3 regions of the Bradyrhizobium sp. USDA 4501 genome follow, and region 2 is predicted to be linked to each of the others. Evidence: predicted binding sites of a transcription regulator. Region 2 holds the regulator's gene; each other region holds the start of a gene.

Region 1 (3,271 bases), 6.1 Mb from region 2:
GATGATCTTCAACTCATTCGCCAGCGTCCACGGCGGATTCACCAGCAAAAGCCCTGTGGAAACGAGGCCTGCGCCTGCTTCTTGCGGTGCCACACTGAATTCCAATCGCAGGCATTTGCCGGCGGGCCGGCTGCTTGCTGCTGCAGCAGCCACACTGCGCGTTAGCTCATCGGTGGCTCTCCGGGTTTTTACGGGGTACCACAAAAGATACGAGCCGGTCGGCCACTTCGCGTACGCTTCCGTGAAAGCACTGGCCAGCCGCTCGAACTCGTCCTTCGCTTCGAACGGCGGATCGATCAGCACCAGGCCGCGCCGTTCGTTCGGCGGCACGAATGCGGGCAGCGCCATCCAGCCGTCGAGATCGACGACGCGCGCTTGCGCGTCGCGTCGCAGCGCGTCGATCAGTTGTTTGCGCGCCGTCGGTTCGATCTCGCAGGCGGTGAGGCGATCTTGCGGACGCAGCAGCGCCCGCGCGATCAACGGCGAACCAGGATAGGCTTTCAGCTCGCCTTTCGGATTGAATGCTCTGACGATGTCGAGATAGGGCGCGATCAGCGGCAATGCCTGGTCGGAGAGCCGCGCCTGCATCAGCCGCGCGATGCCGGTGAGCCATTCGCCGCCGCGCTGCGCTTCGCTCGACGTCAAATCATAGAGACCGGCGCCGGCATGGGTGTCGATGACGCGGAACGGCGCCGGCTTGTCCTGCAGATAGGTGAGCATGCGCACCAGCACGATGTGCTTGATGACGTCGGCAAAGCTGCCGGCATGAAAGGCGTGACGGTAGTTCATGTGATGATCGTGCTGCGCTCCCAAAGGGTGCGCATGTTGTACTCGTCATGCCCGGGCTTGTCCCGGCCTTCGCTAAAGCTTCGGCGGGGGTAACGTCCGAGCTCGGCGAAGCCTTGGCGTAGCCGGCTCCCGGGCATCTGCGCCTTATCTTGCTTGTTTCGCGATGGCGCAGGTGGCCGGGACATGCGGCGCGACAACGCGCAGCGCGGGTCTGCCGGCCATGACCCAGAGTTTCAGCCGCCGCGAACCGGCGGCATCAGCACCTGATCGCGGCGGCAGGCGCGGCGGTCGATTTCCTCGCAGGAGCGGAATTGCAGATCCTTGCTGAGGCAGATCCGCACCTCGCTGAGCCGCTTGCTGTCGCAGGTCACCGAGATCGCGGAGTTGCTGAGGCCCGGATTGACCTTGATGAATGCCGTCTCCAGCTCGTCGGGCGCGACCGTCTTCGGCTCCGACAATTGCAGGAATTCCTCGGGGATCTTCACCGTGGCGCGGGCCTTGCGGATGGCTTCGAAATAGGCGCGCTCGCCGAGACCGGAGCAGGTGCCGTGCTTGTCCCACTCGTTGTAGATCAGCCCGGGCGCCGGCATCAGGTCGAGCATCGAGCTCATGATGCTGCGGGCGAGTCGCGGCGAAGGCCGCTGGCAGTATTCCGGAAAGCCCCGCTCATATCGCGGCCACAGGCCGTGCACCACGAAGGAATAGGGCCGTCCGCCGCATTGCGCCTGCGTGCCGCGGCCGTTGTTGCCGCGCTCGCTCGCCGCCTCGCAGAACGAGGGCGACCACGACAGCGACAGCACATAGAAATCGAACTCACCGGGCGCATTCTGGCGGCGATCCTGGGCCGACGCCCCGACCGCACCGCACAGAATAATGGCAACCGAAATCAAAAATCGGGAAATCGTGTCCAACCGAGGCATCAAAACGCTCCCTCACTCGACCGCCCAGAGCCTAGCAGGTCGCGAGAACATTTCAAGAACAAAAAGCCGCCGTCCAAATGGCGGCGGCTCCTGCTTTAGCAATCTGGTCGGAGATCAGGGCCGCGCGGCCTTGCAGGACGGGTTATAGGTCCAGTTGCGGTCGAGCCCCGCGACGCACCATTCGACGCCCTGATTGATGCTGGCAAAGCCGCCGTCCTCGATGATCGAATAGTGCACCTTGCGCACTTTGCCGTCGCTCAGCATCGCCTCGCCCGTGCAATAACGGCGCGGGATATTGTCGGACTGCCAGGGGCGGAAGGCGGTTTCGTGAATCCCGTTGAAGCCGGTGATCACGAGCGGCGAATTCCAGAAGGTGGCTTCCTTTTCCTGGAATTGCGTGCTGATGACCGTCAGGGCCTTCTCGCATGAGGCCACATTGCCGTCATAGCGCGGGCCGGACAGCCAGAAGTTCATTTCGAGCGGATTGGCGGCCTGGGCCGTACCCCCGAAAGCCAGCAGGCCGACCACGAGTGCGGCGCCGAGGCCGAGCTTGCGGCCGAGTTTATTGCGGGAGTTGAACAGGTTGCGCATGGGAATCCACCCGATTATCCGATGCCGCGGACGGTGCCGCGAAGCCCCGGCAAGGTCAAGTGCAGGGCGGCAACACCTGCGGAGAAGTCCACTTTGGGGAGCCGGCTCGTTCTTTTCACGGTCGCCGGCGCACTCTATGTTGGCTCGAAGCGAAATGGAGTCTGCGATGCGAAGGAAATTGGCCGCGTGCCTGGTTGCCGTTTGCGGGATGCTGGCCGTTGTGCCGGCGCGGGCGGATTGGATGCAGCCGGTACCGCCGTTCAAGGGCAATGATACCGGCGGTATCATCGCCTATACGCTGGCGACCCAGAGCGACGCCCGGCAACTCGCAGTCGATCACTGCGCCTCCTACGGCAAGGTGGTTAAGTTCCTTGCGATGCAGAACTATCCGGGCGGCTACATCTCTTTCGCCTGTCGCTGGGTGCCCTATGGCGCAGCCCAGAGGCCGCTGCGCACGCTCTACTGAGCGCGCACCGGATCTTTCGATCGTTCAGCCGGGAGCCGACCGCATGACCCGACAGCTTGCCTTGCTTGGTTCGGCTGTGTGCCTTGTCCTGTCCGCTGGCGCCGCAAGTGCCGTCGACCTGCCGATCCGCAAGGCCGGTCTGTGGGAGATGAAGATGGTGCGCACCGGCGGGCCGATGCCCGAAATCACCATGCAGCACTGCACCGACGAGACCACCGACAAGGAGATGAGCGCGGCGGCCTCGCCGATGGCCAAGGAAGTCTGCTCGAAGCAGGATATCAAGAAGACCGCGACCGGCTATGTCAGCGACAGCGTCTGCAGCGTCGCCGGCATGACGATGCAGAGCCATGCCGAGATCGTCGGCGATTTCAATTCCGCCTACACGGTGAAGAGCACCTCGCATGCCGAGGGCGGCGCGGCCGGCTCGCGCGACACCACGATGACCATCGAGGCGAAATGGCTCGGCGCCTGCAAGAGCGACCAGAAGGCCGGCGACATCATCATG
Region 2 (3,271 bases):
CCGTGAGGGCGAGGTGCTGCTCGTCGGCGGCAGCCGCCTGTCCGACCGCGCGCTGTCGCTGGCGGCCGCCATGAACTATCCGGGACTTGCGGTGCGCCGCCGCCCGAAGGTCGCGGTGCTGGCGACCGGCGACGAGCTGGTGATGCCGGGCTCGCAGCCCGGCCCCGGCCAGATCGTCTATTCCAACGGCTACGCGCTGCGGGCGCTGGCGCGCGCCGAGGGCGCCGAGACCGTCGACCTCGGCGTTGCCGCCGACACGGTGGAGGCGACCACGGCGGGCATCCGCCGGGCGCGCGAGGCCGGTGCCGATGTCCTGATCACGACAGGCGGCGCCTCGGTCGGCGACCACGATCTCGTCAAGCGGTCGCTGGAAGCCGAGGGCGTCGACATGACGTTCTGGCGGATTGCGATGCGGCCCGGCAAGCCGATGATGCATGGCCGGCTCGGCGCGATGAGGGTGATCGGCCTGCCCGGCAATCCGGTGTCGTCCTATGTCTGCGCCTTCCTGTTCCTGGTGCCGTTGATTCGGGCGCTGAGCGGCCGGAAAGTGATTCATCATCGCCGCACGAGCGCCCTGCTCGGCCGCGACCTCGCCGCCAACGACCAGCGCGAGGACTATCTGCGTGCACGGCTCGAAGCGCGCGAGGACGGCACGTTGATCGCAACGCCGGTGACGCAGCAGGACTCGTCGTTGCTCGGGAATCTCGCTGCGGCACGGGCACTTCTCGTGCGCCCGCCGTTCGCGGCGGCGGCCGTCGAAGGCAGCGAATGCGAGATCCTGACACTGCCCGAATAGGGTTTTCGCGCCCCGCCGATTGTGCGTTGCCCGACACGTTCACCGGAAATTAAGTGGTTGCGGAACACATATCGAACATATAGTGTCCGTTCATGATTTGTTTCGAGTGCTGGTGTCTACATTCGGGAAGCTGCATGGAAGCAGGTGCATCGAGCACATGCTCCTGAGGTCAGGCCCGGCCTGCAGGCCCCACCAGAAGAGTCTCGGAATCGAACGACGCTATCAACCGGGGGAATACTCGAGATGCTCACGCGCAAACAGTACGAACTACTGCGTTTCATCAATGAACGTCTGAAAGAGGCCGGCGTACCGCCCTCCTTCGACGAGATGAAGGATGCGCTCGACCTGCGCTCGAAGTCCGGTATCCACCGCCTGATCACTGCGCTGGAGGAGCGCGGCTTCATCCGCCGTCTGCCGAACCGCGCCCGCGCCATCGAGGTCATCAAGCTGCCCGAACTCTCGGCCGGCGGCGGCAACGGTCGCCGCGGCTTCACGCCCAGCGTCATCGAAGGCACCCTCGGCCGGCGCGCCAGCACGCCGCCGATTGCCGAGGACGACGGCAACCGTCCGGTCGCGGTCCCCGTGATGGGCCGGATCGCCGCCGGTACGCCGATCGAGGCGCTGCAGACCCGCAGCCACACCATCAGCGTGCCGCCCGACATGCTCGGCGCCGGCGAGCACTACGCGCTCGAGGTACGCGGCGACTCGATGGTCGATGCCGGCATCCTCGACGGCGACATGGCGCTGATCCAGCGCAACGACGTCGCCAATACCGGCGACATCGTGGTGGCGCTGATCGACGAGGAGGAAGCGACCCTGAAGCGCTTCCGCCGCCGCGGCGCATCGATCGCGCTCGAGCCGGCCAACACCGCCTATGAAGTGCGCATCCTGCCGCCGAACCGGGTCCGCATCCAGGGCAAGCTGATCGGCCTTTATCGCAAATACTGAATTGCAAATACTTGCGGCGGCCGGGAACGAGCAACACGTCGGATCGTTCCTTGCATGATAGTGTAGCGTACGGCCTGCCCGATGCGCTCCGATACCTCTCGCGCAGCGTCGCGTGTTTGTGATCGGAGCGATCTCGGACCAGTCGTACAATCGCCCAGAAACGAGCAGACGCTCGTTCGCTATCGTCCACTCTGGTAGAGGCCCTAATGCCTCAAGGAGAGGCAGGGGTCGCTACCTCGAAATGAGGAGCCATCCGATGTGTGACTATAGTCTGCACGCCGTGGCATCGCGCCCCGCCATTGTCGGAGAGACGCTGATCACGACGACGTTCCGCGGCACGTCGACCCGCGGCTTTGCTTCGGAGAATGACCCCACTGTCGCGGTCTGCATGCTGCCGGGCACCGAGCTCGCTTTCGCCGAGAACGTTCGCTACGACAGCCGCTGGATCTGGACCAAGACGCTGAACTATCGCGTCGGCGTATTCAACGAAGTCGAGCCCGACGTGCCCGATCGGCATCATGATGCGGTCGAATTCCCCGACGGCAGCCATGTGCTGGTGACCCAGCTGGTCGAGGGACAGCGCGTCAGCGTGCTGCAATTGCCGGCGCTGCATCCGCCGGTCGAGCAGAAGCCGAAGGTTGTGGAGCGGCGGCCTTCCGCATTCGCAACGCTGTTTTTGGGTTGAGCGCATCGTCGCCGTGGAATGAGCTGTTCGGCGGCGGATGACCTAAGCAATTTCGGGCGACCCCGGACTCCCGCTTCCGGGGCGCAGAAGGAGATTTGCGTCGGCCGGCACCTTGGCGCATCATCGGGTACGGAGGACGTGCGCGGTGGTCGATAAGGTCACATGGCAAAAGGCTGGACGCGTCACGGAACCGGGCCGCTACATGTTCCGGTTCGGTTGGCTGACGGTAACGGCCGACGACCTGAAAGTCTGGGAGCAATTTCCCGAGGCTTCCTTCACTCTCGTCAAGAAGCCCGACGCCGGCCCCGACTCCGACGAATACCATCTCGGCCTGTTCGAGCTGCCGAGCGCGCCCTTGCCGGACCACGGCTAATCATCGCCCTGCAGATCGGTCTCGGCCGGCGTCGCATCCACCGCAGGCCGCGGCGCGGGGGCGCGTAGCGTCGTCTCGCTCTCGCCGTCGCCGGGAACCGCCGGCGACCACGGCCGGTCGATCCCGCCGGGCTTGACCGCATCGACGACGTAGCCGTCCCTGCTCCGTCGCAGCACCAGCGCGCCGTGGCGGCGCAGCCGCTCGGCATCGATCACCGATGCCGCGCAGCCCTGCGGCGCCGGCCGCGCCGTCACGATCAGGCCTGCGCGCTCGCAGTCGTCCACTAGGGCCTCCGGCCGGGTCGCCGGCGCGACGAAGGCGCCGCCGGGTCCCTGGGTCACGCAGCCGCTGGCATCGCAGGAGACGCCCTCGCCGAGCGACGCATCGGTGGCGGTGCGCGCGTCGGCGTCCGCCGCCAGCCACTCCTTGACCAAAAATGCATCCTTGGCGCTGTGCATTAGATGCAGCC
Region 3 (3,271 bases), 7.6 Mb from region 2:
GTCGCGAACGGCACCTTGATCGGTTCGGGCTGCTCGAATAGCCGCAAGGGACGCAGCGGTGGTTCGCTCGCAACGTGCTCCGGCCAGGCGGCGGCGCTGGCCGCGGCCAGATGATGCTGCGCCGGCAGCGCGAGCGCCGATCGTTCGGGGATGTGGCTCTCCAGCGGCAGATGCACGACGACGCGTTTTCCGCCGATGCGGGCGGCGATGCGGTCGATCAGCGCCGAGAGCTCGTCATTGTCGTGTATGGTGGCGTCGAGATCGCGCTGCTGCTGTACCACGATCTCGGTACGCCCTGCGGCGAGGCGAATGAGATCGAAGCCGAAGCCGGGATCGAGCGGATCATTCAGCGCATCGAGCCGCTCGCGGAATAGGCGATCGATCATCTCGGGCCGCGTCACCGGACGCCCGGTCTCGACCATGATCGCGCGCACCGCACCGTCAGTGCGGAAGAAGCTCGCTTCCAGCTGCCGCGCACCTTTGCCCTGCTTGTCCATCGCCGCAACCAGCATCTTGGCAAGGCTTGAGAGCGTCAGCGCGATCACGGTGTCGGTCGCGATCGGCTCGGGGAAACGCTTCTCGACGATGTAATCGGGCAGCGGCTTGCGCGGGCTGATCGGGGCATCGCCCTGCCCGAGCGCGTGGCTGAGCAAGGTGGTGAAGGCCGCACCGAACCGCGCCGAGATTTCATGCGGCGCGCGCGAGGCGACATCGCCGATGGTCTTCAAGCCGGCGCGGCGCAGGCCGGTGGTGACAGCGGCATCGGCACCGAGCGCCGACACCGGCAGCGGGCCGACCGCCGCCGCTTCCTCGCTATCGGGGACAATCTTGCCCGAGGCGGTGCGCGTCAGCGTACGCGCCGCGATCGAGGTGCCGGCAATGGCCGCGCTGACGGCAAAGCCGCGCCGGCTCAGCGCCCCCGTCACGGTCTGCAGCAGCGCTCGCTCGCCGCCGAACAGATGCGCGCAGCCGGTGATGTCGAGAAACAGACCGTAAGGCAGATCGAGCGCGACCAGCGGCGTGAAGCGGTCGCACCAGCCGGCGATGTCGTTCAGCGTCTTCAGATCGGCGGCGGGATCGGCATCATAGACCGTGAGCTCCGGACAGATCGCCCGCGCATTGGCGAGCGGCAGCCCGATCGACAGCCCGGCGCGCACCGCGGCCTCGTCGATCGCGTGCAGCAGGATGGCGTTGTGGTCTTTTGCGACGACGACGCTGGGGAGTTCTGCTTTCTTCGCCTCTCCCGCTTGCGGGAGAGGGAGCCCTGCCACCTCCCGTGCATCAGCTTGCGAGGCGATGTCCTGCGCGAGCTTGCGCTTGATGCGGTCGATGGGCAGGCGTGGCAGCCACAGGCTGAGGATACGCCGACGGTTCACTGAATTGGCACTCATCACATTTCCATTCCATGATCCATCGCCCGACAGGGCCATGACGATTGCGCACGAGTTCGGCCTCGAAGCGCGGCGCGCCCCACACGCTCGCGGCATTGCCCGGCGGCGAATGCGCCGCGCGCACGATCCAGCGCGTCTCCGCGGTCGAGGGGATCGGGGTTGCCGCGATCCGCAGCACCAGCGCGGTGACGCCGGAGGCCTGCGCGGCCAGGGTCAATTTGCGGCTGGCGACGAGATCGAGCTGGCGCGCCTGGCCCCAGACCTCGAGCACGACCGCGCCGAGCGCATCGCAGGCGAGCGCGTCGGCCGCGGCGCGCAGGCCGCTATCGACATCGGCAGCGCGCACCGTGACCAAGAGGCGCGGATCGAGGCCGAGCTCGGCAAGCCCGCGCATCGATAGCGCGCCGTTTTCGCGATCGGAAAAATCCTGCCGCACCCAGACCAGCGGCTTGCGTGCCGACAGCCGTCCGGCGAGCCCCGCAATGAAGCCGGTCGCCGCGCCGCCTTGATGGCCGGCCGCGAACACCTCGTGCAATGCCGCCGGCGCAAGCCCGCCGCGCAGCATCGCATCCGCGCCGGCATGGCCGAGCGCGACGCGGTTCGGCATCGCCGCATCCGATGACGCCTCGATACGCGCGATGCTGCCGCGCAGAGACGCAAGCGTACCTATGCGTGCGGCGGCGCATGATCCGCCAAAGTGTGAGCGGTTTGGCGACAAGATCATGCGCCTTTCTTAAAAAAGAGGAGCGCGATCGGACGCAAAACCGGCGACCACTTTTGCTGATCGCGCTCCGGCATATGCGCCGCTCCTTCCAACCAAAATTTGAGGCCGTCACTGGTCTGAACAGAGAACCAGGGACTGGCTCATTTGTTCATGATATGTTCTAATATAAAGCTAACAGGGCCCGCGGAGTCAATCGGATTGGTGAGATCATCGATTAATGAGTGGAATCAATGGGATTCAGCAGCCGCCGAACCGGACAGGCCCTCATCTTCCGCAAGTCAGGCACGCAGGCCCCGAAAATGACGGCGTGACGGAAACGGAGCAATCGCATGCGCATCATCGTGCTCGACAACGACACCGATTTCGAGGGCTGGCGCAAGGCCGCGCGGCGATTGGCGCTGAACGATGTGAAGCCCGCGGAGATCACATGGACCGTACGCAGCGACGACGAATTGTCGTCGGCATCCTGCGTGAATGAATTGCCGGATACGCCGCAGGCGCGGTTCAATGTGTCGGCCAAATTCGTCGAGCTCGCAAAGGCCGCGATCCTGCATCGCAGTGACGAACGCTTTGCCCTGCTCTATCGCCTGCTGTGGCGGCTGCGCAGCCGTCACGATCTGCTCAGTGCGACCGATGATCCCGATATCGCCGAGGTCCACGCGATGGCGCGCGCGATCTATGTCGATATCGACAGGATGCATGCGCATCTGCGCTTCCGCGAGATCGGCCGCGAGCGGACGGCTCATTACGTCGCCTGGTTCGAGCCGGAGCATCACATCGTCGAGCTTGCCGCGCCGTTCTTCGCCGGCCGCTTCGCCGACATGCCGTGGTCGATCCTGACCCCCGACGTCTGCGCACATTGGGACGGGCACGCGATCTCGATCACGCCGGGCGTCGCCAAATCCGAAGTGCCGACCGAGGACCGGCTCGAGGAGGCCTGGCGGCGTCACGACAACGGCCGCTTCAATCCCGCACGGCTGAAAGTGATGGAGATGCCGCAAGCCTATTGGAGGAACCTGCCCGAGGACTCGATCATTAAGCCTCTGATCGAAGACGCAATGCGCATGACCAGCGGCCCCTTCATCGCACGCAAGGCGGCCGAGCCGCAGAAGCGGCAGGATACGCCGATGCCCCGCAAGCAAGTTCAAGGCAAGCA

The links. The regulator LexA, encoded in region 2, represses DNA repair genes until DNA is damaged. The targets are predictions, from matches to a motif close to TGTTCNNNNTGTGTTCNG.
Region 1: a site for LexA is predicted at 1,753-1,770, ahead of ACVWZM_RS10925 (ribonuclease T2 family protein). Genes of this name have one in related genera too.
Region 3: a site for LexA is predicted at 2,261-2,278, ahead of ACVWZM_RS04770 (ImuA family protein). Genes of this name have one in related genera too.

What each region holds. Positions count from the first base shown of each region.
Region 1 covers NZ_JBSSEX010000001.1:2,435,514-2,438,784, reverse strand. The annotation lists gene ACVWZM_RS10930 (23S rRNA (adenine(2030)-N(6))-methyltransferase RlmJ) at 1-789, opposite strand, end outside; gene ACVWZM_RS10925 (ribonuclease T2 family protein) at 1,023-1,709, opposite strand; gene ACVWZM_RS10920 (hypothetical protein) at 1,824-2,300, opposite strand; gene ACVWZM_RS10915 (hypothetical protein) at 2,467-2,766, shown strand; gene ACVWZM_RS10910 (DUF3617 domain-containing protein) at 2,810-3,271, shown strand, end outside.
Region 2 covers NZ_JBSSEX010000001.1:8,560,275-8,563,545, reverse strand. The annotation lists gene ACVWZM_RS39920 (molybdopterin molybdotransferase MoeA) at 1-796, shown strand, start outside; gene lexA (transcriptional repressor LexA) at 1,040-1,744, shown strand; gene ACVWZM_RS39910 (hypothetical protein) at 2,001-2,429, shown strand; gene ACVWZM_RS39905 (hypothetical protein) at 2,575-2,802, shown strand; partial or broken gene ACVWZM_RS39900 (ComEC/Rec2 family competence protein) at 2,799-3,271, opposite strand, start outside.
Region 3 covers NZ_JBSSEX010000001.1:987,113-990,383, forward strand. The annotation lists gene ACVWZM_RS04765 (Y-family DNA polymerase) at 1-1,391, opposite strand, end outside; gene ACVWZM_RS04770 (ImuA family protein) at 1,282-2,115, opposite strand; gene ACVWZM_RS04775 (UdgX family uracil-DNA binding protein) at 2,445-3,271, shown strand, end outside.